3 regions of the Rhizobium sp. WYCCWR 11128 genome follow, and region 3 is predicted to be linked to each of the others. Evidence: riboswitches for the same ligand, from Rfam matches in the RefSeq annotation. Region 3 holds a riboswitch; each other region holds the start of a gene.

What was found. Region 3 has a riboswitch for FMN ahead of HX898_RS31225 (DMT family transporter). Riboswitches for the same ligand answer to the same signal wherever they lie in the genome.
Region 1: linked by a shared signal. The riboswitch ahead of HX898_RS01800 (6,7-dimethyl-8-ribityllumazine synthase) and the one ahead of HX898_RS31225 (DMT family transporter) in region 3 are both predicted to bind FMN.
Region 2: linked by a shared signal. The riboswitch ahead of ribB (3,4-dihydroxy-2-butanone-4-phosphate synthase) and the one ahead of HX898_RS31225 (DMT family transporter) in region 3 are both predicted to bind FMN.

Annotation. Positions count from the first base shown of each region.
Region 1 is NZ_JACCEZ010000001.1:364,631-374,701, forward strand. Features, by position in the region: gene HX898_RS01785 (cytochrome b/b6 domain-containing protein) at 1-358, shown strand, start outside; gene HX898_RS01790 (hypothetical protein) at 430-594, opposite strand; gene HX898_RS01795 (VOC family protein) at 621-1,310, opposite strand; gene HX898_RS01800 (6,7-dimethyl-8-ribityllumazine synthase) at 1,563-1,997, opposite strand; FMN riboswitch at 2,076-2,218, opposite strand; gene HX898_RS01805 (SRPBCC domain-containing protein) at 2,465-2,911, shown strand; gene HX898_RS01810 (hypothetical protein) at 3,097-3,405, shown strand; gene HX898_RS01815 (hypothetical protein) at 3,521-3,745, opposite strand; gene HX898_RS01820 (adenylate/guanylate cyclase domain-containing protein) at 3,961-5,067, shown strand; gene HX898_RS01825 (helix-turn-helix domain-containing protein) at 5,152-5,802, shown strand; gene HX898_RS01830 (MFS transporter) at 5,799-7,073, shown strand; gene HX898_RS01835 (LysR family transcriptional regulator) at 7,036-7,941, opposite strand; gene HX898_RS01840 (phytanoyl-CoA dioxygenase family protein) at 8,137-9,060, opposite strand; gene HX898_RS01845 (AraC family transcriptional regulator) at 9,158-9,982, shown strand.
Region 2 is NZ_JACCEZ010000001.1:812,699-822,769, forward strand. Features, by position in the region: gene mobA (molybdenum cofactor guanylyltransferase MobA) at 1-256, opposite strand, end outside; gene HX898_RS04000 (DMT family transporter) at 266-1,174, opposite strand; gene HX898_RS04005 (SDR family oxidoreductase) at 1,502-2,269, shown strand; gene ribB (3,4-dihydroxy-2-butanone-4-phosphate synthase) at 2,356-2,991, opposite strand; FMN riboswitch at 3,118-3,268, opposite strand; gene HX898_RS04015 (glucose 1-dehydrogenase) at 3,463-4,245, opposite strand; gene HX898_RS04020 (SDR family oxidoreductase) at 4,530-5,318, opposite strand; gene HX898_RS04025 (sugar ABC transporter ATP-binding protein) at 5,341-6,819, opposite strand; gene HX898_RS04030 (sugar ABC transporter substrate-binding protein) at 6,848-7,777, opposite strand; gene HX898_RS04035 (ABC transporter permease) at 7,895-8,875, opposite strand; gene HX898_RS04040 (transketolase) at 9,082-9,891, shown strand; gene HX898_RS04045 (transketolase family protein) at 9,891-10,071, shown strand, end outside.
Region 3 is NZ_JACCEZ010000017.1:44,921-54,991, reverse strand. Features, by position in the region: gene HX898_RS31245 (class I SAM-dependent methyltransferase) at 1-583, shown strand, start outside; gene HX898_RS31240 (cupin domain-containing protein) at 693-1,094, opposite strand; gene HX898_RS31235 (aldo/keto reductase) at 1,331-2,320, shown strand; gene HX898_RS31230 (esterase-like activity of phytase family protein) at 2,418-4,628, opposite strand; gene HX898_RS31225 (DMT family transporter) at 4,712-5,611, opposite strand; FMN riboswitch at 5,703-5,857, opposite strand; gene hupB (DNA-binding protein HupB) at 5,981-6,256, opposite strand; gene lon (endopeptidase La) at 6,463-8,880, opposite strand; gene clpX (ATP-dependent Clp protease ATP-binding subunit ClpX) at 9,282-10,071, opposite strand, start outside.

The sequences.
Region 1 (10,071 bases), on a different contig from region 3:
TCTAACGGCTCTTCGCATTGTCTGGTGGTGGCGTTTCGATCGCAAGCCTGCGCCGGTGCCGGCATCGCCTCGCTGGCAGGAGCGCCTTGCGGGCTTTGTTCACGTCGCCTTCTACATTTTCATTCTCGGCATGGTCGCCAGCGGCATCGGGATGATGATCCTCAGTGGCGCTGCTCCCGCCATCTTCGAGGCAGCCGGCGCCACGCTGCCTGATTTCACCGCCTATCCGCCGCGTGGCCCGCATGGGTTCGGCGCCTTCCTGCTTGTCGGCCTGCTGGTCTTCCATGCCGGTGCCGCGCTCTATCACCAGTTTGTCCGCGGCGATCACCTGCTGCGGCGGATGTGGTATGGCGGCTGAGATCCCGCCGCGTTCGATGTCAAATGTTTGGCTTCTCGAAGATCTGTCAGGCGGCCGCGTTCGGGCCTGACTCAGGAGACGCAGATCGCCACGCCGGCAACGAGCTGGCCAGTGCCACGCCCAATTCGACGATCGACGATCAGCGGGACCGGCTCGACGGTATGGTGACCGCTGTGCACCAAGAAGGCGCGATGAAGCGCCGCGCCGTTGCCGCCGAGACGCTTCTCAAATGTCACCGTCTGCGTGATGCCGCCGCCCTTGCCTATAAGGGCAGCTGCTTGCCGGCCTGTTCGCTGACCATGTATTCGGCGTACCAGTCCGGCCAGTTCTCGTCGTGTTTGCCGCCGTTTCGCTTCTCGTGTTCACCGTGCGCGGTCGCCGCACGGCGCATGGCTGACGCGAGATCGGTTGAGTTGGTGAATGTCGTCCCGTCGGCGTCGATGCGTCCTGGCAGGCGCGTGGTGACTTCCTGGAACAGCCAGCCGTTGCCATCGGGATCCTTGAAGGAGGCGAAAGAACGGTAGCTGCGGTGATCGGGATCGCGGCCGGCAATGCGGAGCCGCCCGAACAGATAGGGTTCGTCCTTGCCGGCATAGACGCCGGCCGCGTCATGGAACACTTCGCTGACCTCGACGCCGCGGGCGATGAGATCGCGGCGGGCGGCCTCGATGTCGGAGACGATAAGATAGAGCCCCTGGGCGGAACCGGGGGCGGCGGCCGTGACGTTCTTGCCGAAGATGATCGCGCAGCCGGAGCCCGGCGGCGTAAACTGGATCACCCGAAAATCGGCATCATTGGCGAAGTCGGCGTCGAGCCGCCAACCCAGGCCGTCGTAAAAGCGCTTGGCGCGGTCGACATCGGAAACGGGGATGACCACGACCTCGAGCTTGGTGTCGACGGGATGTGTTTTCGGGGTCTGCATGGGGGTTTCGCTGCGCAGTGCATTGCTCATCTTAAGCTCCTTGGGGTTTTGGATGCCTTGAGAATTGCTGACGCGTGACGACCGAAGTTGACCACGGCGCGGTGAGGCCGTCGAATCAATTATTCTGTCTGATTTGACCGGTATTGGCGGATTCCGCGGCGACGCTAGGCGCGCCGCTCCCGATCCGCGGGGGTTGGCAAGGTCATGTCGATCTGAGTGGTCGACAGCGGGATTGGCCCGCCGTCTTCATCGGCTGTTGTTGTTCTGCTCGTCGAGCCGCTTTCACGCAGCGAGAGCGGCGCGGGTTTTGCCGATCGTCAGAGCCGCCTTTGCTGCCTCGCGGCCTTTCTCGACGAAATGTGCGCGGTAGATCTGCTTATGGTGCTCGGTTTCCTGATACTGATGCGGCGTCAGCGAAACCGACAGCACCGGCACACCGGTATCCATGCCGGCGCGCATCAGCCCATCGACGACGGCCTGGGCGACGAATTCGTGGCGGTAGATTCCGCCGTCGACGACGAAGGCGGCGGCAACGACCGCGGCATAGCGTCCGGTTGCCGCAAGATCGCGTGACAGCAGCGGCATCTCGAATGCGCCGGGAACATCGAACACGTCGACCTGCTCGGGCGGAATAAGCTGATGGAAGCCATCAAGGGCGCGGTCGACGATGTCGGCGTGCCAGCTGGCTTTGACGAAGGCATAGCGGGTGGGTGTCATGGTAATCTCCTTTGGCGAACAGACACATCACCCAAGGCGATCACGAACGTCCCCGACAGCCGCAAGGGCGGCAGGAACGCACGTTCTCTTTCATCCGGACTATGACCGTCGGCTCAGGCATCTCACCTGATCTGCTGACCCTTCCGAAGAAGGCGCTCGCGGGCTCGCAATCTAAATTGCATACCGCCGGTAGGGACTTGCACCCCGCCCTGAGAACGGCGCGGACAATAGGGGGAAGGTGACCGGCTGGCAATAGGTCGAAATGCTTCGAGGCCAATGCAGGATCAGGCCTCCAGACGCGGCGGTTTCGCTTGTTCGTCGATCGCGACGGGCAAGCCCTCTTGCGGAGGATGGGCTCGCGCCTACATGCTCCCATTGAGGACATTCACGTCAGAATAGCACGGCAGGACGGGATGCGCCGTCTCTATCCGCGGCGGGCAGGGCCGTGGCAACCATGGGAGAGAGAGATGCAAGACCCCATCGTCGTCCGCCGCGAGACGCATATCGCGGCGCCGCCGGCCGCGGTGTTCGCGTTGATGACCGACCCGGAAAAGATCCTGCGCTGGATGGGAACGGAGGCGCAGGTCGAGCCGCAGCCCGGCGGGCTCTATCTCGTCAATGTTACCGGCGCCCGCTTTGCGCGTGGCTCGTTTCGTGAGGTGGTGCCGGTTCATCGCCTTGCCTACAGCTTCGGCTGGGACGGCAGCGAGGTGGTGCCGCCGGGGTCGAGCCTGGTCGAGATCGATCTGATCGAGCAGGGAGGCGGAACGCTGCTGCGGCTCACCCATAGCGGCCTGCCGAGCGCCGAGCAATGCGCCGGCCATGCGGAGGGTTGGGCACATTATCTCGGGCGGCTGACCGAGGTCGCCGCCGGGGGTGATCCGGGTCCCGATCCTTTTTACGGCAGGACATGAACAATTTTTGGCGGCGGCGGAGCGGCTCTGAAGCCCTTGCCGTTGCGACAACAGTGGTCAGCGAGCGCTCAGACCGGCCGTGCGGAAGCGCTTCTTTTTCTCCCGCAAACATGAACGCGCAGTTCATCTCCAGTTCAATTTGGCGGTCATAAGCTGTGGACGGCTGGATTGAAATGGAGTTCTCGATGAAGGCACTTTCTATCGCGGCTGCCTTGCTCGCTGGCAGCCTCTCGTTCGGCACGGCGCAGGCGATGCCGATTGGGACAATCAATGTTCAGAGCAATATCACAACGGTCGACTACGCGTGCGGTCGCGGCTGGCATCTGACGCGCTGGGGCGAATGCCGGCGAAACTGGCGCCGCCCGCCGCCGGTCGCTTTCTACGGTGGCCCGCCCCGCTGGGGCTGGGAGCGGCGTCACCGGGATTGGGATGGTCCGCGCTGGCGCCATGAGCGGCGTTGGGATCGCGACCGCCGTTGGCGGGATGATGATTAAGGGTCTCGCTTAGATGTAGATGGACAAGGGCCGGAGCGATTTTCGCCCGGCCTTTTCTGATGAAACAGGTTCGCCGACGCTGACCGGCAGCGTCCTCCCGATTTGTCCAATACGGTCAGATCCTGCTGACGAGCCAGTACTTGTCGTCGATCAGCTCCTCGAGTTCGACGGGATCCTTGACGCCGAATTCGAACCATTCGACGAGTTCCTTCGCCTTGCGGCTGCTCTCCTCTGCCGTCAGCTCGACCTGATATCTTTCGCACCATCGCCGAAGGATCGACGTCAGCAGCGTCATGTCATTCCCATCCAACGGATCTTTCGGCCAGAATATCGTGCCCATCGTACCCCTCAATCACACGATGACGAACGACCCTATAATGGAATCAAAGTCGCGCAAGTTTAAAGTGTTTATTTTTTGTTTTCCACCGCGCCGAATGGTTTTCGACAGGCGATGCGGACGGCCTTTGCGGGCGACAGGCTAAGTCGCTGGAAACGTCCCCACGATCACCTGGGGATGTCCTTGCGGACGTCCACGTGGGCGTGCGATGTTAAGCGATGGATCTGCCGTCTCCCCTTGCCTGGCTGGTTGACGAGGCCGGAGCCTCGCCCAGGCCCGAGCGGTTTCTGGCCGAACTCGGGCGCCGGCTGCTGGCCGACGGCCTGCCGCTTTCCGGCGGCACACTGACGCTTTCGGTGCCGCATCCGATCATTGCGCGGCGCACCTGGCTGTGGCGGGCCGAGACCGGTGCTGTCATCGAGGCGCTGGCCTTTGCCGCGACTCCGCAGAGCGAGGCCGGGCACGACTGGCTGACCGCGCTCGGGCCGGTATGGGAGGAGCGAATAGGGCCTTCGCAGGATAGTCCCATGCTCGGCTGGGCGGGTATCGACAAACGGGCAGGGGCCGGCGCATTCGCTCCGGCGGAAGCAGACCGGCTGCGCGAGGTCGCGCGTTTTGCCGCCGCACCGCTCGCAGCGCTCGCGGCGCGGGAGGCGCGGGCAGCCCTGCTCGAAGCCTATCTCGGCCGCCGTAGTGCCGCCCGGGTGCAGGCCGGCGAGCTTGCCCGCGGCACCGGCGAGACCATACGCGCTGCTCTTCTCTGCGCAGATCTGCGCGATTTCACCGCGCTTTCGGAGGTGACGGAGCCGCACGCGATGATCGCGACGCTCAACGCATGGTTCGACCGCGTCGCAGGCGCGGTGCACGCCTTCAGCGGCGAGGTGCTGAAATTCATGGGCGACGGCGTGCTGGCGATCTTTCCGGTCACGGGCGCTTCCGACGACGCGGGAAGGATAAGCCACGGAGACCGAGAAGCCTGCGAGGCAGCCCTCAGGGCGGTTGCTGCCAGCCGTGCCGGCATGGTCCATCTCGACCAGATACGCCAGTCGCAGGGGCTGGCGCCGCTGCCCTTCGGCGCGGCGCTGCATTTCGGCGAGATCCTGTGGGGCAATATCGGCGCAGCCGACCGGCTGGACTTTACCGCCATCGGCCCCGCCGTCAATCTCGTCAGCCGGCTGGAAGGGCTCTGCAAACCGCTCGGCCGAAGCGTGCTGATCTCGGGCGCGGTTGCAGCGAATACGGCGACGGCCCTGATGCCGCTCGGAGAGCACAGGTTGCGAGGCATTGCCCAGCCTTGCGCGGTCTTCACCTTGCCGGAGAATTGAGCCGCAAGGCTGGGTGCCGTGAGCGGCCTTCGTTTATGCAAAGAAATCTTTGCAAAGATATGTTTGCAATAGTAGGCTGCCGGCATGAAAAATCCGCGCCCGCAGCCTGCCCACTCAGTCACCGCACCCCGCACCCTCAGCCGGGTCGTGCCCGATCCGACCGCGCTGAAAGCGCTGACGCATCCTGTCCGGCTGAGCATGCTCGGCATGCTCAGGATCGATGGGCCTGCCACGGCGACGCAGCTGGCAGTGCGGCTGGGCTTAAACAGCGGCGCGACCAGCTATCACCTGCGCCAGCTTGCCCAATACGGTTTCATCGAGGAAGCGCCGCATGCTTCACGGCGCGACCGCTGGTGGCGCGCCAGCCACCAGCTCACCTCGGTGCCGGCAAGCGAGGCCGAGGGTGAAGCGCTCGATCTCGACATCGCCTTCAACCAGGCTGCACTCTCGCTGCAGGTCGGCCAGATGCAGCAGGCGCTGGAGGAATATGCTGAGCTGCCGGCTGAATGGCGCAAGGCGACGGCTGCCGACGACATCATAATCCCGATGACGGCGGCACAGGCCGAGGCCCTGACGAAACGGCTGAGCGACATCATCCTGGAGGCGATGCGGGCGGCCCCGCCGCTCGGGGAGGCGGCGTCGCAGGAATCCGGCATGGTTCCCTTCTATGTCATGTTGCACGCCTTTCCCTATCCGGGCCGCGTTCCGCATCGCGAAGGGGAGGATAAGCCGTGAGACGGGGCGGGCCGTTCCTGGCGCTCGCGGCTGCCGAGACATTCTCGCTCTCCGGCACGCGGCTTTCGACCATCGCTATTCCCTGGCTGGTGCTGAGCACGACTGGCAGCCCGGTGCTGACAGGCCTGACGGCAATGATGGAGATGCTGCCCTATGTCATCGCCAAGGCGCTCGGCGGACCGCTGATCGACCGCGCCGGCGCCAAGAGCATCGCCATCATCTGCGACACGGCTTCGGTGCTCGTGGTCGCTCTGGTGCCGCTTCTCGATCTCTTCGGCATGCTTGGCATGCCGGTGCTGCTGCCGCTCGTCTTTGCCATGGGCGTGCTGCGCGGCCCCTCCGATGCGGCCAAGCAGGCGATGGTTCCCGATATCGCCACACTCGCCAATGTACCGCTCGAACGAGTGACCGGCGTTGCGAGCGCCATCGAGCGGCTGGCCTCGACGGCGGGCGCGGCCGGCGCCGGCGCTTTGATCGGGCTGATCGGCCCGGGCCAGGCGCTGCTCGTCAATGCCGCCACCTTCGCCGCCGCTGCGCTGATCGTTGCCGCGGGCATACCCGGGACGCGACGCGCGCCTGCGCCCGAAACTCGACCGGTCGAACGGGCGTCCTATCTCGAGGATCTACGCGAAGGCTGGCGCTTTCTGCGCGGCGATGCCGTGCTCGTCAGCATCGTCGCTATGGTGGCGGTCACCAATCTCTTCGACCAGGCCTATCATGCCGTGCTGCTGCCGGTCTGGACACGGGATGCCGGCCATGGCCCGGAGCTGCTCGGTGCAATGTTCGCCGCCTTCGCCGGCGCCTCGATCGCAGGCGCGGCGATTGCCGCGGCGATCGGCGAGCGCATGCCGCGACTGATGGTCTATACGGTGGCCTTCCTCCTGACCGGCTTTCCGCGCTTTCTCGTTCCGGCGCTGGACGCGCCCATCGGCCTCGTCTTTGCGACGCTCGCCATCGCAGGATTCGCGTCGGGCTTCCTCAACCCGATCCTGTCGGCGGTCATCTTCGAGCGCATCCCCAAGCCGCTGACTGGCCGCGTCACCGCATTGAACACAGCCCTCTGCTTCGCCCTCATCCCCTTCGGCGGCCTCGCCGGCGGCGCGCTGATCAGCGGGCTCGGCCTTGCTGCGGCGCTGTTCCTGATGGGGATTGCCTATCTCGCGGCAACGCTTGCGCCGCTTGCGCTGAAGAGCTTTCGCGGGTTTGACAGGGCCTCGCCTGAAGCGTCCAGCTCTAGCCGTGGCCAAGCTCCTCAACCATCAGGTCGATGAAGCGGCGGACACGTGGTTCCAGCAGGCGCTTGTCGGGATAGAGCGTGACGATCTTTGCGTCATCGGTTTCGAGGTCGGCCAGGATCTGCCGAAGGCGGCCGGCAGCGAGATCGTCGGTGACGAGAAAATCGGGTAGCAGCGCGATGCCCAGCCCCGCCAGGGCGGCGTCGCGGATCGCCTCGCCGCTGTCGAGCCTCAGGCGGCTGCGGCCTTGCGCCTTGATCCAGGAACCGCCTTTCCCGCGAAAGCGCCAGCCCTGCCTTTGATTGCGGCCGGCGAAGATCAAGCAGTCATGGACCGCGAGATCGTCGATATCGCGCGGCTCGCCGCGCTCGGCAAGGTAGGACGGTGAGGCGCAGAGGCGCGCCTTGTAGGTGGCGATCACGCGCGAGACCAGGCGGGTGTCCGACACCGTCGCCGTCGCGCCGATCCGGATCGCCAGATCGAAGCCTTCCTCGACAATGTCGGCCAGGCGATCAGTGAAGCTCACTTCGACCTGGATGTCGGGCCAGGCCCGAAGATATTTTTCAAGCAAAGGCAGCACGACGAGCCGCCCGAAAGCATCGGGAACGGCAAGCCGGAGAACGCCTCGCGGCGTGCTGTTCTGCCCCGCCACGCTCGCTTCCGCCTCGTCGACCGATACAAGGATCTGCAGCCCGCGCTCGTAAAACATCCGGCCTTCGTCGGTCAGGCTCAACGTCCTCGTCGTGCGGTTGAGCAGGCGCGCGCCGAGCCGGTCTTCAAGGCGGATGACAGCCTTGCCTGCCGCAGAACGCGAGAGGCCCATGGCCTGGCCGCCGGCGATAAAGCTTCCGGCATCGACGACGGCCATGAAGATCAGAATATCGTTCAGGTTCGTACGCGGCATCAGGCAACTCGAGCGGTTCGGCTACATCAATAAGTCGGGCAGTCATGGGATCGTTCAAGGCCCGGACCATCAACGCCCATCGCGGCAGTAAGGTCCCCACGCTTCGCTTCTATGTAGACGTCCCTTCGCCAATCAACCTGCTATAGCAGCCATCGCACCGGATCGCAGGTTGAAGATGGGCCCTGGAAAGCCGGACTACAGCATATCGCCGAGACTCCAATGGTTGTTCCATCGGACGTCGATTTCGTCGTCGACATTCTGATATCTGATGTCGGTGGAGAGGCGCAGCCGTCGGCTACGGTCCTGGTTGGTGGTCGAGGCGTGGATCATGTAGGGCGAGTGAAGCACCACGTCGCCGGCCTCGTAATCAGCGGCGAGCCAGCGGGTGTCGAAGCGCGCCGCCATATCGGGCAGGTCCTTCGAGATCCAGCCGCCTTCGGCCATGTGGTGGTTATAGGCGCTGATCCGCTCTTCCGCAGAAAGATCGCCGCTTGTGGCCTTGAACTCGGCTTCCATCTTGACGCCCAGGGCGTGCGAACCTTCGAGGTAGACCAGGCCACCCATCTCGGCGGGGATATCGCCGATCGGAATCCAGGCCGTTACCAGGCGGCTGGTGCCGCCACGGAGATAGACGAGATCGTAGTGGGCGGGTGTGGCCGTCGGCGATCCCGGCTGGACGAAACGCATGATCTTGCGCTTGTGGAGATAGGAGATACCCTGCAGGAAATCGTCCATGAAGCGGGCGAGTGGCGGTTGCGCGCAGAAGCCTTCATAGGCGGCGGAGCGGACGAGCGACATCAGGCGCCTGTCCGCCAGGCTTTTGTCGAAGCCACCGGCAGACGCCAAGCCCAGCGAAAAATCGCTTCCAGGCTCGACCAGCCCGGTTTCGGCGAGGCGTTCGAAGACCCAGCGGCGGAAATCGATCACATCGGCCCGCGGCAGAAGGCCTTTCAGCCAGACATAGCCATCGTCCTGGTAGCGGCGGCGGATGGCGTCGATGCCGATGCCGGGATCGGTCGGCGCGAGCCAACCGATCCGCTCCACGGGCAAGCTTCTGCCATTTGCGGCAAGAGGAAATTCCATCTTGCGAGCTTGCATGACCTCCGCAGCAATTGACATTTCACTCCTCCGTCGTTTGAGTTGACTCGTCATCAATTACCTGATCCGGCATGCCAACCGACATAGAGAAAATTTATAGCTGGACTTTTCGCTCACCATGAGAGGCGCCGAGGCCATCTATGGAACGCCGCTCGGTGCGGCCGGCGGACTGGCAGTCACCGGCAGCGGCAGGCAGCATGCCCGCCGTGCGGTGACGGACCGGAAACTACCGAGTTTCGCCGTCGTCCTGGTGGAGCGGGGACAGGGTTGGCTGGATACCGCCGCCACCGGCCGCATGAGCCTGACCGGACCTGCACTGTTCTGGCTGTTTCCCAACCGCGTGCATTCCTATGGCCCCGACGAAGGCGGCTGGGACGAGCGCTGGGCGCTTTTCGAAGGGTCGTTCACGCGGGATTTCGTGAGGCTGAGGATCATCGCGGAGCGACATCCCGTTGTGGCCCTGCATCATCTCGACGAGGTGGTGCGGCTCTTCGGCAAGCTTCATGCCGATCTGCTTGACGACACCAACCTCGGGCAGGCGTCGGCGGCATTGATGCTGCATCGCATCGTTATATCAGCCGCCAGACAGGCAAGCGGCGCGGCTGATCGACGCCAGGAAAGGCTAGATATGGCCAACATCGTGGAAACGCTACGGCGGCGGGCGATGCAACCGTTGGACCTCGCAGCCTTTGCCGCCGAGCACGGCATGTCTCCGGCCACGCTGCGCAGGCGGTTCACGCTCGAAACCGGACTGCCTCCCAAGGCATTTCAGCTTCGGGTGCGCATGGACCATGCCAAACAACTACTGGCAACCACCGACGAAAAGATCGAAACGGTGGCCGCCATGATCGGCCTGGATGACCCGTTTTATTTTTCGCGGGTCTTTCACGAACGTGAGGGCTGCAGCCCTCGCGAATTCCGTGCGAGATATCCGCGGGTTTGAGAGCCGACAACCGTGGCCGGGGTGCAGCGCCAGCCGAGCGCCGGGGCGATGTGGGTCAGGCTCGCTTCGATGAGTTTTCTCGTCGATGA
Region 2 (10,071 bases), on a different contig from region 3:
CCATGGCCGCATGGATACCGGCCATCGGCCCGGCCTTGCCGCGAAAACGGTCGGGAACGACAGGCACGCTCTCGGCGGCGGCATCGGCGTTGACGGCAACGAGCGGGGCCTGCTGCGAGAGGCGGGTCAGCACATGGTGGAGCAGGCTCTCGGCCCCGAGCATCACGCCCGCCTTGTCGCGGCCCATGCGCTGTGAGCGGCCGCCGGCCAGCACGACGCCCGCTATTTGAGATTTATCCAATGAGAATTCAGCCATCATCCTTCCTCAAACCGGCGCGCGCGGCGCGGATTCCTGCGCGATCGGCGACACGCGGCGCTTGGCCTCACGATAGAACGTATAGAGGCCGGAGGCGATGACGATCGCAGCCCCCACGAGCGTCCAGCTGTCAGGCACTTCGGCGAAGAAAAAGAAGCCGAGCACAGAAGAGAAGATCAGGCTGGTATAGCGGAACGGCGCGACGAAAGAGATTTCGCCAGTGCGCATGGCGAGGATGACCGACTGATAGCCAACGAGCACCAGCACCGATGCGAGCACGAGATGACCAAGCGCGGTGGCGCTGACCGGCTGCCAGCCGCCAAGCACCGGAATGAGCAGCGCACCGAAGAAGGAGGCTGATATGGCGGTGATGACGGTTATCATCAGCGAGGGAATCTCCGGACTGATGCTCCGGGTGGCGAGATCGCGGCCGGCCGTCGTCAGCACCGCGGCGACGCAGAGGAGGGCGGCGGCGGTGAATCCCTCAGGGCCGGGACGAATGATGATCATCACGCCGACGAGGCCGACGAGGATCGCCGACCAGCGCCGCCAGCCGACCGGCTCGCCAAAGAAGAGCGCCGCGCCGAAGGTGACGACCAGTGGCAGCGATTGCAGGATCGCCGAGGCATTGGCGATCGGCATCATGCCGAGCGCGGTGATATAGGTGACGGCGGAGAGCGTCTCGCAGATGATCCTGAAAATGATCATCGGCTGCAGCATGATGCGCCAGGAACGCAGCGCGCCCATTTTCCAGGCGATCAGATAGACGAGCAGGCTGGTGAAGAGGCCGCGCAGGAACATGATTTCGCCAGCGTTCATATAGCCGATCACCGATTTGGACAGAGCGTCGCTCGCGGAAAAGCCGGCCATCGCCATACTCATATAGATGGCGCCCTCAGTATTGCGTGACCGCGGCATGAAGAGATTCCCGTTACCTGTGCGCTCCTTTTAATCGCGAAGATGCATCAAGGGAATCGGATGAATGTCACACAAAGCATAAATCGATGATGCGGTGCACAATAACGCTGACGTCAACGCAGGCGTGTGAGTGAGATCGCCGCAAATCACCGTTTTATAAGGCGAATCCCGATACTTCCGCACGGCCATCAAGGCGGCGATGGGGACGCGCCATCGCTCCTTCCGGTTGGGCCATAGGCGTTTTTCTCTTCTTGCGCGGGAATCGGGTGGCTGCATCGCCTGATATTTGAGCATCTCACATCTCGCAACAACCCAGGAGAGACCGATATGACACTTCTCAACGACAAGATCGCCATCATCACCGGCGCAAGCTCCGGCATCGGCCGCGCGGCGGCGAAACTCTTTGCGCGGCAAGGCGCCAAGCTCGTGGTCACCGGCCGGCGGCAGGACGCGCTCGATGATGTCATCGCGGAAATCGAGGCGGAGGGTGGTCAAGCCGTCGCCATATCAGGCGATGTCAGGAACGAGGCGCTGCAGGCAAGGCTCGTCGAAACGGCGGTCTCGCGTTTTGGCCGGCTCGACATCGCCTTCAACAATGCCGGCATCCTCGGTGAGATGGGGCCGGTTGCCGGGCTGTCGCTCGAGGGCTGGCGCGAGACGATCGAGACCAATCTCACCGCCGCCTTCCTCGGCGCCAAACACCAGTCGGCGGCGATGGGAAAAGGCGGCGGATCGCTGATCTTCACCTCGACTTTCGTCGGCCACACCGTCGGTATGCCTGGCATGGCCGCCTATGCGGCGAGCAAGGCGGGGCTGATCGGCTTCGTGCAGGTGCTCGCCGCTGAACTCGGAGCGCAGAAGATCCGCGTCAACGCACTGCTTCCTGGTGGCACCGACACGCCCGCCAGCATTACCAACGCGCCTGATGCCACGCCGGAGGTGCTCGCCTTCGTGGAGGGGCTGCATGCGCTGAAACGCATGGCGCAACCCGAAGAGATCGCCAATGCGGCGCTTTTCCTCGCCTCCGACATGTCGAGCTTCGTGACCGGCACGGCGATGCTGGCCGATGGCGGCGTTTCAATCAGCCGGACATAGGGTGGGCAAGGGAAGGTGCCCTCAGGGTCATCGCTTCGGCACGTTCTTAGTTGCGGCGGGCTGTGCCACCGCAACAAAGGCATCGATCAAGCGACTTCGCGTATGTCTTTTACTACCTGGCGGTCGAGATAGGCGATCAGATCCTCGATGGTGACGAGGGGTAGGTTGTGGCGTTCGGCGAAGAGCGTGAGTTCGGGCAGGCGAGACATGGTTCCGTCGTCGTTGGCGACTTCGCAGATGACGCCGGCGGGGACCCTTCCGGCAAGGCGGGCGAGATCGATGGCGGCTTCGGTATGGCCAGGGCGGCCGAGCACGCCGCGGGGATTGGCGCGCAGCGGAAAGATATGGCCGGGGCGGGCGAAATCGGCGGGCTTTGCGCGATCATCGACCAGGGCGCGGACGGTGGCGGCGCGGTCCGCCGCAGAAATGCCCGTCGTCGTGCCCTTGAGATAATCAACCGAGACCGTGAAGGCAGTTTTGTGCGATTCCGTGTTGTTGGGCACCATCAGCGGAATGTCGAGCGCATCGAGACGCTCGCCTTCCATGGCGATGCAGACGAGACCACGGGCGTGGGTCATCATGAAGGCGATTGTTTCCGGGGTGACGGCATCGGCCGCGACCACGATATCACCTTCGTTTTCCCGGTTCTGGTCGTCGACGACGACGACCATCTTGCCGCTGGCAATGGCTGATATGGCATCTTCAATTGTTGCGATAGTCATGCTGTCTGGCCTTTCAAGGGTTATGTCAGCGGACTGACATGGTCTGCTCGGCTCAATCCGTGAGCGAGCCTTCTGCCCTTGGGCGAACAAACGTCAGCCGCCTCCAGGATGGAGTGCGACTGCCCGTGTTGTCCTCTTCCATCCGGACTATACCGTCGGCTCCGGCATCTCACCGGATCTGCTGACCTTCCGACAGGAGGTGCCGGAAGCGCTCGCGGGCTCCAGGATTGCTCCTGATACCGCCGGTGGGGAATTACACCCCGCCCTGAGAACAGTTCAAAGATAGGACCAAAAACAGGCGGATGGCAAGGTCACTCGACCAGGCAAAAATGCAAAGCTGCCCTAACGCCGATGGACACACTGTTCACACAGAGGCGACGACCGTGTCGCCTTCCGCACTTCGCTCGTGGTTTGCTCTTTGTTCGATGCATGTCGTTGTCCCAAAACCGCTACGCAATTTGGGCGCCTGCATCAGGACATGATCAGGCCGCCGTCGACATTGATCGTCTGGCCGGTGATATAGGCAGCGTCATCGCTGGCGAGGAAGGTCACCAGGCCGGCGACATCTTCGCCGGAGCCGGCCCGTTTCATCGGGATGCCTTCGACCCATTCCTTCATCAGTTCGCCGGGGGCGTAGTTGCCGAGCAGCTTGCCCCAGGCCTGGTCGTTATAGGCCCACATGTCGGTCTCGATGATGCCGGGGCAGAAGGCGTTGACGGTGATCTTCTCGGTCGCGACTTCCTTGGCCAGGCTCTGGGTGATTCCGACGACGCCCATTTTCGAGGCGGCATAATGCGGGGTGTAGATGAAGCCGTCGCGGGCTTGGCCGGAAGCGGTGTTGATGATGCGGCCGCCGCGCTTGTGCTTGCGCATTCTTGATATTGCCTCCTGGGCGCAGAGGAAGACGCCCTTGGTGTTGACGGCCATGACCTTGTCCCACTCGTTTTCGGTCAGGTCCTCGACGCGGGCGATAGTGATGACGCCGGCATTCTGGATCGAAACGTCGACCGAGCCGAATTCCTTCTCGGCGGCATCATAGAGGGCGGTGACGCTTGCCTTGTCGGTGACATCGCCGATGAAGGAGATCGCCTTGCCGCCTTCGGTTCGGATCTGTTCGGCAACGCCGTGGACCAGCTCCTCATTGGCCGAGACGACGAGATTGGCGCCTTCGCGCGCAAAGCGTCTGGCGATGGCGGCGCCGATGCCGCGGCTGCCCCCGGTAATAACGACGGTCTTCTGCTCAAAGCGTTTCATGCTCTTTCCTTGTGTCACTCGATAAACAGCAAATCTGGGTGCGACCTACCATGCGATCATTATTGGATCTCAACCGGTTGTCGCAAATTCAGGCAGCCTTTAGCGCCGATGACGACGCCCGAACCCTCCGTCCGTTAGACAGCCCGTTCGATCGGCGTGAAGGGCGGGCAGACGGCGATATCGCACGCCGTCTTGCCCGTTAGTCCCTTCAGCGCCTCGATCTCAGCCAGGGAGGAAGCGAGACCGGTCACTTTCCAGCGGCGGCAATGAGCTTTCTCATCGCATCACCAGCAGCAGAAACCGCCATCGACGAGAAGATCGACGCCGGTCACGAAACTTGCTGCATTCGACAGCAGAAACACCGCCGGGCCTACCATCTCGTCCACCGCTGCCATGCGCTGCATCGGCGTCTGCTCTTCGAAGAGCTTGGTCTGGTGGACCATCTCCGGACGGGTGTTCATGGGCGTTGCCGTGTATCCGGGGGAGATGGTGTTGACGCGAATGCCGCGGTCGACCCATTCCATCGCCATGGACTTCGACATATGGATCACGCCCGCCTTGGAGGCGTTATAGTGCGCTTGGCTCAGCCCCCGGTTTACGATCACACCCGACATGGAAGCGATGTTGACGATGGAGCCGCGCCCATTCTTCAGCATGGCGCGAGCCTCTGCCTGGCAGGAAAGAAAGACGCCTTTCAGGTTGATATCCATCAACGTCTGATATTGGTCCTCCTCCATTTCTTCCGCTGCGTTCGCGTTAGCGATGCCTGCAGCGTTGACTGCAAGTGTCAATGGGCCGAGATCGGCTTCGGTCCGTGCTACGGCATCTCCAAGGGAAGATTTGCTCGTGACATCCGCCGCGATCTGGATCGAGCGGCGGCCGGCGGCGCGAATATGTTCAGCCGTCTTGGCCAGCCCGTCGTCGGTTCGACGGTCGAGCAACGCCACGTCCGCCCCGCATTGCGCAAGGCCGATGGCAATGCGCTGCCCAATGCCGCTTCCGGCTCCGGTAACGATGGCAACCTGGCCGCTGAGATCGAAAAGCTTCGGGGCGTTCAGAGTGATGTCGGACACCGCTCTTCCTTTCTCTGTCTGTTTAGATGGTAGCTAGCTCCATGACCGAAACGTCATTTGCCTGGTCACGATTGAGAATGCCTGCCTGTTTGCCTTGCGCAAGCACGAGAATGCGATTGGAGACTCCGAGAACTTCCTCAAGGTCCGAGCTTACGACGATGACCGCCACGCCCCGTTTTGCAAGATTGACGATGATGTCGTAGATGCCCGCTCGGGCGCCGACGTCGATGCCTCTCGTCGGTTCGTCGAGCACGACGACCTTAGGATCGCGCATCAGCCATTTCGCGATGACCACCTTCTGCTGGTTGCCGCCGGACAGGTCCGAGGCATATTGCTCCGCACGGCCCTTTACGCCGAACTTGGCAACTGCCTTCTCCGCAAACGAGCGCTTGACGCTCGGCGTAATCCAACGCCCGCCCAGCTTGTCGAGATTGGCGTAGATAATGTTCTCGCCGATCCGGTGCCCGACAATCAGGCCCTGCTCCTTGCGGTCTTCCGGAACCATCACGATACCCTTGGCGATCGCGTCCGCCGGATCGCGCAGCCTGAGTTCTTCGCCTTCCAGCTTGATCGAACCTGCACTGATTGGGTCCGCGCCCGAAATCGCGCGGACAAGTTCCGTACGGCCGGCGCCGACCAATCCGGCGATTCCGAGAATTTCCCCGGCGCGCACTTCGAAGGTAACGTCACGGAACGAGTTGTCCGGCGAGCTCAGTCCGGACACCTGGAGTACCGGATGGTCTGTCGGAACTGGCAGGGCAGGGAACAAGCGGTCAAGCGGGCGTCCGACCATGCTTTCGACGATCGTTCGCACCGGGGTCGCGCTGTCTGAGAATTCCTGCACGCGCTCGCCATCGCGAAGAACGACGATCCGGTCGGTTATTCGCTTGATCTCTTCCATGCGGTGGGAAATGTAGACGATGCCGACGCCCTCCGACCGAAGCTTTCTAACCTGTTCGAAAAGAGCTTCCGTCTCCGCGCCGCCAAGGGCGGCCGTCGGCTCATCGAGGATCAGGAGCTTTGCGTTGAGAGCCAGCGCCTTGGCGATCTCGATAAGTTGCTGATTTGCTGTGGAAAGGCCGGCGACCGTCCGCGTTGCGGGGATGTGAAGGTTCAAGCGAGCGAGCTGGTCCTGGGCCCGGCGAACCATCTGGGCGCGGTCGACAACACCGTTCTTCATCGGCCAACGTCCGATGAAGACGTTTTCCGCGATCGACAGCTGCGGCAGAAGCTGCAGCTCCTGATGGATCAGGACAACGCCCTTGTCGATCGCTTCCCTTGGGGTGGCCGGGGCATAAGGCTGCCCCAGCCATGTCATTGATCCTTCGGACGGCGTGCGTGACCCGGCGATAATGCCCGATAGCGTTGACTTGCCCGCTCCGTTTTCACCGAGAAGTGCAACCACTTCGCCCGGATAGACGTCCAAGCTGACATTCTTCAGAACCTGGAGCGGCCCATACCATTTGGATATGCCCCTCAGGGAAAGAACTGGATCAGTCACGGCACACCTCCTCAAGACCTCAACTTCATTACGGATGGTTGGCGATGAAGCCTGCGACGTTTTCCTTGGTGGTCAGGGTGGCATCCATGAGTTGGACCGGCGGCACCTTCTCCCCGGCAACAAGCTTGGCGGCGTTTTCAACCGCGTCGCGGCCCATCTTCTGCGTCTGCTGGGTCGCCGTTACGTTGAAGACGCCCTTGCTGAGCGCTTCGAGAGCTGCGGTGTCACCATCGAAGCCGCCAACCACGATCTTCTGGGAAGGATTGGCGACCTTGATCGCCTGCGCGGCGCCAAGGGCGAGGCCGTCGGCCTGGGCGAACACGATCGAAACGTCCGGATTTGCCTGCAGCATATTCTGCATGATCTGGAATCCTTCGTCCTGGCTCCAGATGTTCGAGAACTGCTCGGCGACAACCTTGACGTCAGGATATGCCTTGAGAGATTCACCGCAGCCCTTCGAACGATCGACTTCCGGCGTCGTGCCCTTCTGGCCGTGGATGATGACCATCTTCCCCTTGCCGCCGGCTTCCTTCAGGATGTAGTCGCACACGGCCTTGGCAGACGCGACGGAATCCGTTGCAAGGAAGGTATCGCCGGGTGCGCCCTCGGCGTTGCGGTCAACGTTCACGACCGGAATACCAGCGCTCTTTGCGAGCTTGACCGGAACGGTCGCAGCCGCCGCGCCGGCCGGAATGTAGATCAGCGCGTCGATTTTTTGGGTCAGAAGGTCCTGGATCTGATTGACCTGTGTCGGCCCGTCGCCCTTTGCGTCGACCGTGATGACTTCGATGCCGCGCTTCTTGGCTTCGGCTTCGACCGATTGCTTGATCTGGTTGAAGAAGTTTGCCTGAAGGTTGGCTACGGCCAGGCCGAGCTTCTTCAGTTCCGCCGCGTGTACGGGGCCGAGCATGAGGCCGAGCAGTGCAGCAGACGCGAGCATGGTGCGCGCTATTTTCATTGTATTTCCTCCGTTGTTTGATGGAACCCTCGGGTATGTCCTCCCCCTCGGGGTATTGATCCGCCCCAAACCCTTGGAGCGGAATTCCGAGCCCGCCGACGCGGCGGACCCTGTTCGTTAGGCGCGACGCCGACGAATAGTCTCCGCGCCGACCGCGAGCACGATGACGATGCCGATGATCACTTGCTGCAGGAACGGTGAGACGTTGAGAAGATTGAGCCCGTTGCGAAGGACGCCGATGATAAGAACGCCGATCAGCGTTCCACCGATGCCGCCCGCGCCGCCGGAGAGCGAAGTCCCGCCAATGACGACCGCGGCAATGGTGTCCAGTTCATAGCCCAGACCACTGGACGGCTGGACGGAATCCAGCCGCGCGGCGAGCACGATGCCTGCGAGCCCCGCAAGGACTGAACTTGCGACGTAGACGCCAATCGTCACGAGCGGGACGTTGATACCCGCCAGCCGAGCGACTTCCGGATTTCCTCCCACCGCGTAGAGCATGCGACCTTCAGACCGGAAGTGCAGGAAAAGCCACGCCGCAAGAACAACCGCAAGCATGAGAAACACAGTGGCTGTCAACACGCCGAAATGACGATCGATTGCCAGCATCATGAACCAGTCGGGGAATCCGACGATCTGCTGGCCGTCCGTGATCATATTTGCGACGCCGCGAGCCGCGGACATCATCGCAAGAGTGGCAATAAACGCTGGAACCCTGAACTGTGTCACCAGAAGTCCGACGATCAGGCCCGAAACGCCCGATGCGACCAGAGCAAAAACGATCCCGACCGGCAGCGGTAGGCCGGCGACATTCGCAGTCCAGCCCATGACCATCATCGCAAGAGCGAGCGCCGAGCCGACGGAAAGATCGATGCCGCCGATCAGAATGACAAAGGTCATTCCGACGGCCATGATGCCGAGGACAGTGATCTGATCGAGGATGTTGAGGCCGTTCCGAACCGAAAGAAACGTGTCGGTGCTGAGGCTCAGGAAGACGCAAAGCAAGAGCAGCCCCACGAGCGGGCCGGTGGCGCCCTTGAGCTTGCTCAACCAGGCGCCGGACGAAAGCCCGTGTTCATTGATATCGAGCGCCACCATTGTTCCTCCCTATGCCTAGGCTATTCGCTAATTCACTCTACGAATAAATATTCACTGATGCTGGAAAATTCATTAACAAGTTGCTTCCGAGCTGTCAATAGGATTTTCCGGACTTGCAACTGCCGGCGCGTTGCTTAAAGGGCTTGACTAATCGGTGTCTTGTGCAAAAATATTGATAACTGAATATTTATGCATGAGAGGAACCCATGAATACGACAGAACTCGAGCGGGTCGCTCGCGAGATCCGATTGCGCGATCTCCAGGCGGTCTTTGAAGCGGGCGCCGGCCATATTGGCGGGGAAATGTCGGTCATCGACATTTTGACTGCCCTCTATTTTCGTGTGCTGAATGTTTGGCCCGATCAGCCAAAGCACCCGGACCGCGACAGGTTCGTTCTTTCGAAGGGACATACTGCATGCGCTCTGTATGTGACGCTCGCAAAACGCGGCTTCATCCCAGAGGAAGAGATTTCCACCTTCTTGCAGCCGCATTCGAGGCTGAACGGGCATCCAAATTGCAACAAGGTCCCTGGCGTCGAAACGAATACCGGGCCGCTCGGCCACGGTCTTCCAGTCGCAATAGGAATGGCAAAAGCCGCCAAGCTCTCAGGCGCGAAGTATCACACCTACGTCGTCACCGGCGACGGTGAGATGCAGGAGGGCTCCAACTGGGAAGCGATCATGGCGGCCGCGCAGTTCAAGCTCGATAACTTGACGCTGGTCATCGACCACAACAGGTTCCAGCAGGGCGCCGCCCTGGCGGAAACCAACGATCTCGCCCCGCTTCGTCCGAAGCTTGAAGCTTTCGATTGGGAAGTCACCGAGATCAATGGGAACAATATGAGCGAAGTCGTTTCAGCCCTCGAACACCGGGTTTCGAGACCGCATTGCATCGTGGCCCACACCAACAAGGGCCATGGAATCTCCTTCATGCAAGACCGAGTCGACTGGCACCACAAGGTACCGAGCAAGGAACAATACGAAATCGCATTGGCAGAATTGTCGGAGGCACTGTAATGAACGCGCCAATAAACGCACCCAAGCTCTACGATTGCCGCGACGCATTCGCCTCTACGCTTGAGCGGCTGGCAGCCGAAAACGAAACGATCGTTGCCGTCTGCAACGACTCCGTGGGTTCTTCCAAGCTCGGCGGCTTCAAGGCGAAGTTTGCAGAGCGCCTCGTCAATGTCGGTATCG
Region 3 (10,071 bases):
GGCGCTCCGGGCGGGCATGCCGCGCACTCCGCTCAGCGCCCACCATATGGAAAACGCCCGCCTGCTGCCGGATCGCGGCGAGCTGCTCTATCGGATTCCGAATGGCGGCATCGGCGTCGAGGTGGGAGCAGCCTTCGGCGAATATACGGCCGAGATCCTGGAAAAGAATCGCCCGGCGCAGCTCTACCTCATCGATCCCTGGTCGATGGATCGCTACAGTTCCGGGCTTGACGCGATCCACACGAATTTCGCCGCCGAGATCGAGGCCGGCCGGCTGCACCTGATGCAAGGCACATCACTCGAAAAGCTTGCCGAATTCGAAGACGATTTCCTCGACTGGGCCTATATCGATACCGATCATTCCTTCGAGCTCACCTGGCAGGAACTCCTGCTCTGCGAAAAGAAGGTGAAGCGGACGGGGCGCATTGCCGGGCATGATTTCTGCACCGGCAATACGGTCAAGCCGATCGTCTATGGTGTCGTCGAGGCGGTTACCAAATTCTGCAAGGATTATGGCTGGCAATTCGAGTTCCTGACGGTCGAATCGCACGCGCATTTTTCCTATTGCCTGAAGCGGCTCTGATCAGTCTAAAGCGCGGCGCGATCTTTCAGATTCGCTTCAGGCGCTTTAGGTCTTTGGTTTTGCGCATGTCTTTACCGCAAAACCGCTGCACACTTTTGCGTGACATGCTTTACGCCTGGCCGGAATATTGCTCGTCGCTGACCTTTTCCATCCAGTCGACGTGATTGCCGTCCAGCGCCTCATGAATGGCGATGTGCGTCATCGCCGTATCCGGGGCAGCACCATGCCAATGTTTTTCGCCCGGCGCGAACCAGACGGTATCGCCGGCACGGATCTCGCGGATGTCCCCACCCCAATTCTGGGCGAGGCCCTTGCCTGATGTCACGATCAGCGTCTGGCCGAGCGGATGCGTATGCCAGGCCGTGCGGGCGCCGGGTTCGAAGGTGACGGAGACCGCCCTCGCCCGTGCCGGCGCCGGCGTTTCCATCAGCGGATCCTGGCGAACGGCGCCGGTGAAATAGTCGGCCGGTGGCTTCGTTGACGGGCGAGAGCCGACGGGTTTGATCTCCATGATCTTTCCTTTTCCATCCATGCGGTTGAAGCCTTGTAGCAGAACGATATTTCATCGGGGCGACCAATCAAAGCCGGATCGACAATTGCCGCAAAGTCACCCGGCTGATAGTGCCAGTGTCTTTCATCAGCGCGTCGCATCTTGCTTGAATCATGCGACGCGCTTTGGCTCTTTGTTTTTATGCATGCCGTTGTCCCCGCACACTTCCGGGCGACATGCAGTAGGGAGGATTTTTCATGAAACACCACGCTTTTGGCCGCATGCCCTTCACCGTCACCAATGTCGGCTTCGGCGCCTGGCAGATCGGCGGCTCCTGGGGTGATATCAGCGAGGCGGACGGACGCGCGGCGCTGAATGCCGCGCTCGATGCCGGCATGACATTCATCGATACGGCGGATGTCTATGGCGACGGCCGCTCGGAAAAGATCATTGCCGATGTGCTGAAGACGAGTGGGGCGGCCAAGCGCCCGATGGTCGCCACCAAGGGCGGCCGCCGCCTCAACCCGCATGTCTCGGAAGGCTACACAAAGGCTAATCTCGAAGGCTTCATCGACCGCAGCCTCACGAACCTTGCCGTCGACAGCCTCGACCTCGTGCAGCTCCACTGCCCGCCGCGCGACGTGCTTTATCAGCCTGAGGTCTTCGAGGGCCTGAACGCGCTGCAGAAGGCCGGCAAGATCAAGGGTTACGGCGTCAGCGTCGAAAAGGTCGAAGACGGGCTGAAGGCGATCGAATATCCCGGCGTCGTCAGCATCCAGATCATCTACAACATCTTCCGCCAGCGCCCCGACCATCTGTTCTTCCAGGAAGCGCGCCGCAGGAATGTGGCGATCATCGCCCGCGTGCCGCTCGCCAGCGGTCTTCTCTCCGGCAAGATCACCCGGGACACGCATTTTGCCAGCGACGACCACCGCAATTTCAACCGCAGCGGCGAAGCCTTCGATGTCGGCGAGACCTTTGCCGGGGTGCCGTTCGAAGTCGGCCTGCAGGCGGTGGAAGAGGTGCGCAAGCTGGTGCCCGAGGGCGCCACCATGGCCGCCTTCGCGCTCCGCTGGATCCTGATGAGCGATGCCGTCACCGTCGTCATCCCCGGCGCCCGCAATGCCGAGCAGGCCAAGGCCAACGCGGCCGCCGCCGACCTTACGCCGCTTTCGGCCGATGTCATGGCGGCCACGCGCGAGATCTACGAGCGGCTGATCGCGCCGCATGTGCATCAGCGCTGGTAGGGATGGAACGCTGATTCTCCGTCCGACGCCGACCTTTCGCAGGGCACGTCCCCTCTCCCCGTTTTTACGGGGAGAGGGCTAGGGTGAGGGGCAGCTTTCAGTTTGTCGCGCTCAGCTCGACCGGGAAGAACAGGGTCTCGCCGGAGGAGTCGCTGACGCCGTCATTGTCGGTGACCGCGTAAGGCTTGCCCGATGCGTCGAAGGTGAAGCCTTCGAGCTTGTCCAGAACATAGCCGTTGGTGGCAGACTTCAGTTCACCGAGGAAGTCATGGGCTTCGGTTTTCTTGACGACCGGCAGCTCGGCCCCGAGCTTGGCGGGCTTCAGCTCCGAAATCGCGACCTTGTAGAGCTTCTTCAGCCTGGCGGCATCGCCGACAAGGTTGTCGCGCTCGATGATGTAGACGCTGTCGCCCTCGGCCGATATTTCCGACAGACCGACCCAGCCGCTTTCCGTCTTGTCGAGCGGATAGCGAACGGCACCCCATTCCTTCTTCTTCGGATTGTAGGAGACGAGCTTGACGAAGCCCTTCTCGTCGTCGCTCCACTCGCGCTGGACCGCCATCCAGAGCGTCGTGTCGTCGCCGGTGTCGACAATGGTCACGCCTTCGAAGCCGTAGCGGATTTCGTTGGCGACGAGCTCCTTCGGCAGGGCGATCTCGGCCTTGATGTCACCCTTGGCATTGACGTTGTAGAGCGCGTGCGGAACGAGACGCTCGCTATAGCCCTCCGAGGCGAGCCAGAAGGAGCCGTCAGCGGCAGCCGCAATGCCTTCGATGTCGAGCTTCTGCGCCGGAGCGCCGTCACGCTTGACGACGAGGGCGTCGGTGATGACGGCCGGCTTCTTGCTGGCATCGATCGTGTAGATCGTCGGCTGTGAACCCAGAACGCTGTCGCTGACGGCGTAGAGCATGCCCGGCTTGCCCGGAACGGCAGCGAGACCTGAAAGGGCTGCGAAGCCGATCGGATTGCCGTCCTTCTCGGCGGAGACGATCTGCGGATAGGCCTTATCGCCTTCCGAGCGCTCGTAGATCATCACATGCGAGCGCGTGCCGCCGTCCTTGCCGAGATCGACCTCGTTGGCGGTCGCAAAGAGATTGCGGGCGGGAATGGCGATCGCGCCTTCCGGCGAAATGCCTGATGGCAGCAGTTGGACGAGTTCGGGATCGGCGCCGGTATCTTTGAAAACGCCGACCACCGAGGCGCGCTCGGCGAGCAGGAAGAAATACTTGATGTCGCCGAACTTGGCGGCTTCGAGGCCTTCCGGCTCGACGCCCTTCGATCCCGAGCGGCTTTCAGGATAGTGGCCGATATGGGTGACGGCGCGTTCGAAGGAGGCGCCCGATTCGTAGAGAAGCTTGCCCGTCTTATCGAAGATGGTGAAGCCGCGCGAGCCGCCCTGGTAGTCGCCTTCATTGGCAACGACGAGGCGGTTGTCGTCCAGCCACTTCACGGCGTCGGGCTCGCGCAGCACACCTTTGGCTTCGCCTGAGAATTTCAGGGCGCCGTCACGCTTGGTGTCGATACCGGTGAGATCGACGCTGCCGGCGGAGAAATGCGTCTTCACTTCAGCCGTGTTGGCGTCGATGATGACGATCTCATTGTTTTCCTGCAGCGTCAGGGCAATCTCGTTCAGGCCGTTGAAGGCGACGAATTCCGGCTCCGGATCCTCCGGGGCGACGCCGGTAAGCCCGGTCAGCGTCACGTGCTTGATGGTGCCGCAATCGACGGTGCCGTTCTTGACCTGGAAGACGACGAGATCGCCGGCCGGCATCTGCGGGATCTTGCCGTCATTGACGTCTTCGTCGCGCTCATTTTCGATTGCGATGGTGCCGAGCGTCTTGTCCTTGTTGAGGGCGATCGAATCCGGCTGACCACCGAGATCGCACGTGTTTTCGATCTTCTTGGTCGCCACGTCGACGATCGCCAGACGGCCCGAGGGCTTCGCCTTGCTTTCGGAGGTGTTGACGGCAACCAGCGCCTTGCCGGCGCTCGAGGTGACCGAAGTCGGCTCGCCGTCCATCATCAGCGCGCCGCCTGCCTTGGGGGCCTTGGCATCGGTAATGTCGATAAAGCCGATCGCGCCGAGCGGGCTGTCGCTATAGATCAGCGTGTTGCCGTCTTCGGTCGCGGTGATGATCTCGGCGGAGCTCACCGAAAGCTTGTCCTTGTCGGCCGGCAGGTTCTCTGCGACCGGGAAGGAAGCGATGCGGTTGAAAACCGGCTCGGCCGCGGCCGGAAAGGCTACCGATGCGAGAAGCACGGCAGCAAGCGCTGCGCTGCGCGATGAAATTGTCATGAAATCCCCCATGTGTCGAACATTCGAAACATGAGTTTTCTGCGGGAGCCGCATGACAGAGGCATGACAGATGCGGCATTTTGCGTCAAATCATGTCAGGCAAGTTTCCGCTCCCGGCGCATCTCGTTTCGCATGATGAACAGCGAAGCAGACAGGATGAGAGCCGCTCCCAGCCAGAGGTAACCCGCCGGCGCATAGCCGAAGAACAGCCAACCGGCCAGCACGTTCAACGGCAGCTTCAGATCGTCGAACGGCTGGACGTAGGCGGCATCCGCTGCGGCATAGGCAAGCGTCAGGAAATACTGCGCTACGGCAGTCAGCAGCCCCGCCAGCAGGAACAGAGCAAGGGTTGCGCCCGTCGGCACTGCAAAGCCTGCCGCAAGCGCCAGCCCGCCGTTTATCGGCGTCAGCAGAACGAGCAGCCAGACGGTGATCGTCTCCGGCCGTTCGATGCCTGTCAGGCTCTTGGTGATCAGCGACGAGGCGCCCCACAGCAGCGCCGAAAGCACAGGCAAGAGAGCCGCCCAGCCAAAACCATCAGACCATGGCTGCAGAATGATCATCGCTCCGGTGAAGCCCGCCGCCGTCGCTGCCCAGCGGGCCGGGCCGACGCGCTCACCCAGAAAAAGCCGGGCGCCCAGAATGATGAAGAAGGGCGAGGTCATCACCAGTGCGATCGCCTGCCAGATCGGCACCGCGGCAAGGCCGGCGACCCAAGCCTCGACGCCGAGCGCGGCAAGCACGACGCGCGCAAGGTGACGCCAGGGATAGCGCGTGCGCATCGCCGCAAGGCCGAGCCTCTTCAGGAACGGCAGCGAAAACAGGAAGGCGAAGCCATATTGCCAGAAGGCTGCCGACGCCGAGGGAAAGGCAAGCTTCATCGTCAGCCATTGGGTGACGACGTTGAGAAGCGAAAAGGCAATGCCGGCAAGGACCATCCAGAGTGCCCCGACAACGGCGCGGGATGGCTCGACGGCAACGGAAGTCTGATTCATGTCTTTCATCCATAAAAGGGACCAACATAAATCAGGACGCATGAACCCCGACAGGCGACACAGGGCAACCCCTGCCCTTCGCACGGCCGACGCTCATTCTCTTCCATCCGGACTTTAACCGTCGGCTCCGGAATCGCACCGGATCTGCTGACCCTTCCCCCGCTTGGACACGAGAGAAGGCGCTCGCGGGCTCAGGCCGAAACCCTTACCGCCGGTGGGGAGTTTCACCCCGCCCTGAGAACAGAAACGTCGTAGATTAAAGCCCGGGCGACAGCAAGGCCCGCCAAAGCAAAAGGGGTCCGGCAAAGCCGAACCCCTCTTAAATCCTGCACAACCGGTCTCGTTTCCGGCTGGTGGGATAATCTCAGATCAGCCGTTGACGGCGTCCTTCAGGCCCTTGCCGGGCGTGAATTTCGGCACGTTGCGAGCCGGAATGTCGACTTCAGCGCCCGTCGACGGGTTACGGCCCTTCGATGCGGCACGATGAGAAACGGTGAAGCTGCCGAAACCCGCGAGGCGAATGTCGCCCTTGTTCTTCAGTTCAGCCTGGACAACGTCGAAAACCGCGTCAACAGCGGAAGCCGCGTCAGACTTCGTCAGTCCTGCCTTTTCGGCTACTGCGGACACGAGTTCATTCTTGTTCATGTTTCCACCCCTTTCTAAATGGTATGAAACGACTCAAAAGTAAGCTAGGCGCAGAATAGGTTTCATCAGGCCCGCCGAAAACCCAAAAGCCCTGCAAATCAAGGAAAAGCAAGCGTCTACATGACGTTTTCACAAAAAAGGCTGGCGTTTCCGCCAGCCTTTTTCCGTGTTTTGGGCCAATTGGGCATAAATGTGGCAAAGGCCACTCAATGCGCTATGGTTGCGCCTGTCTCATCGAGGCCTTCGACCGATGCGATGACCGGCGTTTCCACCGTGCCATCCCATTCGATCGGCTCCGGCCGCCGGATCAGCGCATGCTTGATCACCTCGCCCATGCGGGATACCGGGATGATCTCCATGTTGTTCTTCACGTTGTCAGGAATCTCCGCCAGGTCCTTGGCGTTTTCCTCCGGAATCAGCACCTTCTTGATGCCGCCGCGAAGCGCTGCGAGCAGCTTTTCCTTGAGACCACCGATCGGCAGCACACGGCCGCGAAGGGTGATTTCGCCGGTCATGGCCACATGCCTGTCCACTGGAATGCCGGTCATGATCGAGACGATCGCGGTTGCCATGGCGACGCCTGCCGAGGGGCCATCCTTCGGCGTCGCGCCTTCCGGCACGTGCACGTGGATATCGCTCTTGTCGAAGCGCGGCGGCTCGATGCCGAAATCGACAGCGCGCGAGCGGACATAGGAGGCCGCTGCCGAGATCGATTCCTTCATGACTTCCTTCAGATTGCCGGTGACGGTCATGCGGCCCTTGCCCGGCATCATCACGCCTTCGATGGTCAGCAGTTCGCCACCGACTTCCGTCCAGGCAAGACCGGTCACGACGCCGACCTGATCCTCGCCCTCTGCTTCGCCATGGCGGAAGCGCGGGACGCCCAGATAGTCGGAGATGTTGGCAGCCGTCACGTGAACGGCCTTCGTCTTGCCCTTGATGATCTCGGTGACCGCCTTGCGGGCGAGTTTCATCAGCTCGCGCTCGAAGTTGCGGACGCCGGCTTCGCGGGTATACTGCTGGCTGATCGACATCAGGGCGTCGTCGCTGACCGAGAATTCTTCCGGCTGCAACGCATGTTCCTTGATGGCCTTCGGCAGCAGGTGCCGCTTGGCGATTTCGCGCTTTTCATCCTCGGTGTAGCCGGCGATACGGATAATCTCCATGCGATCCATCAGAGGCGCTGGAATATTCAGCGTATTTGCCGTCGTGATGAACATCACATCCGACAGGTCGTATTCGACTTCCAGATAGTGGTCCATAAAGGTCATGTTCTGGGCCGGATCGAGCACTTCGAGCAGGGCCGAGGACGGATCACCGCGATAGTCCTGGCCGAGTTTGTCGATCTCGTCGAGCAGGAAGAGCGGGTTGGACTTCTTCGCCTTCTTCATCGACTGGATGACCTTGCCGGGCATCGAGCCAATATAGGTGCGGCGGTGACCGCGGATTTCGGCTTCGTCGCGAACGCCGCCAAGCGCCATGCGGACATACTCACGGCCGGTCGCCTTGGCGATCGACTGGGCGAGCGAGGTCTTGCCGACGCCCGGAGGACCGACGAGGCAGAGGATCGGGCCCTTGATCTTGGTGGCACGGGCCTGCACGGCCAGATATTCGACGATGCGCTCCTTGACCTTGTCGAGACCGAAGTGATCGGCTTCGAGGATCTTCTCGGCATTGTTGAGATCGGCCTTGATCTTCGACTTCTTGCCCCAGGGAATGCCGAGCAGCCAGTCCAGATAATTGCGCACGACGGTGGCTTCCGCCGACATCGGGCTCATCTGGCGCAGCTTCTTCAGTTCCGCATCGGCCTTTTCACGGGCTTCCTTGGACAGCTTGGTCTTGGAGATGCGCTCTTCCAGTTCGCTCATCTCGTCGCGGCCTTCCTCGCCGTCGCCGAGTTCCTTCTGGATCGCCTTCATCTGTTCATTGAGGTAGTATTCGCGCTGGGTCTTCTCCATCTGGCGCTTGACGCGCGAGCGGATGCGCTTTTCGACCTGCAGGACCGAGATCTCGCCTTCCATGAAGCCGAGGGCCTTTTCGAGGCGCTGTTTGACGCTGGTGGTCTCCAGCATCTCCTGCTTCTCGGTGATCTTGATCGACAGATGCGAGGCGACCGTATCGGCGAGCTTGGAATAGTCGTCGATCTGGCTTGCGGCGCCGACCACTTCGGGCGAAATCTTCTTGTTGAGCTTCACGTAGCTCTCGAATTCGGAGACGACCGAACGCGACAGGGCTTCCAGTTCGACCGGATCGTCATGCGGCTCCTCGAGCACATGGCCGAGCGCCTCGTAAAAATCCTCGCGGCTGGTATAAGTGTCGATCTCGGCGCGGGCGCGGCCTTCGACCAGAACCTTCACGGTGCCGTCGGGCAGCTTCAGGAGCTGCAGCACGTTCGCCACGGTGCCTACATTGTGGATCGCGGAAGGATCCGGATCGTCGTCGCTGGCGTTGATCTGCGTCACCAGCATGATCTGCTTGTCGGAACCCATGACCTCTTCGAGCGCACGGATCGACTTTTCCCGTCCGACGAACAGCGGCACGATCATATGCGGGAAAACCACGATGTCGCGCAGGGGCAGAACAGGGTAGGCAGTGCTGCTCGCTACAGACGTTTTCTTCGTCATTTTATGTCCTTTCCATCGTCCCGTTGCCGGGCTCTCTGCACGGCCGCTTGGGACCGGCCGGCAATCTCACTTGTTGCTACAAGTGGAGGTTCTGACTACGCTTTTCAAGCCACGCTAACGCCCGCGTCCCTCGGATGTGACAGCTTTATTACAACGGAACGCCAACACTATGAAGCGCGTGGCTGGACCGGCGCTTACCACTTCCGACCCGGCTAAAATACAAACGCCAGCAAGAGGCTTACGGATCATTGCATCATTGCCAAGCACTACCCCTTGCGCAACATCGGCAAAGGCAATTTCGGTTCCCACCGGCAAATACTAACAGCGCTTCGCATGGTTTTTCAAATAGAAAGGGGCCTGCCTATGGCAAGCCCCCAAAATAATCACACGAAAGCCTAAGCTCACGCCGAAGCGTTGGCCTTTTCTTCCTGGCGATCGGCATAGATGTAAAGCGGACGGGCCGAACCGCGCACCACTTCCTCGGAGATAACGACCTCGCGAACGCCTTCCAGCGTCGGCAGTTCGAACATCGTGTCGAGCAGGATCTTCTCCATGATCGAGCGAAGGCCGCGGGCGCCGGTCTTGCGCACGATCGCCTTGCGGGCGATTTCGCGAAGAGCGTCCTCGTGGAAATTCAGTTCCACATCCTCCATCTCGAACAGGCGCTGATACTGCTTGATCAGCGCATTCTTCGGCTCGGACAGGATCTGGATCAGCGCGTCCTCATCGAGGTCCTCGAGCGTCGCCAGAACCGGCAGACGGCCGATGAACTCGGGGATGAGGCCGAACTTGACCAGGTCTTCCGGCTCCAGTTCGCGCAGGACCTCGCCGACGCGGCGGTCATCCTGCGACTTGACGCTAGCGCCAAAGCCGATCGAGGTCTTCTCGCCACGGGCAGAGATGATCTTGTCGAGGCCGGCAAAAGCGCCGCCGCAGATGAACAGGATGTTCGTGGTGTCGACCTGCAGGAATTCCTGCTGCGGGTGCTTGCGGCCGCCCTGCGGCGGAACGGAAGCGACCGTGCCTTCCATGATCTTCAGCAGCGCCTGCTGCACGCCCTCGCCCGAGACGTCGCGGGTGATCGACGGGTTGTCGGACTTGCGCGAAATCTTGTCGACTTCGTCGATGTAGACGATGCCGCGTTGCGCACGCTCGACATTGTAGTCGGCCGACTGCAGCAGCTTCAGGATG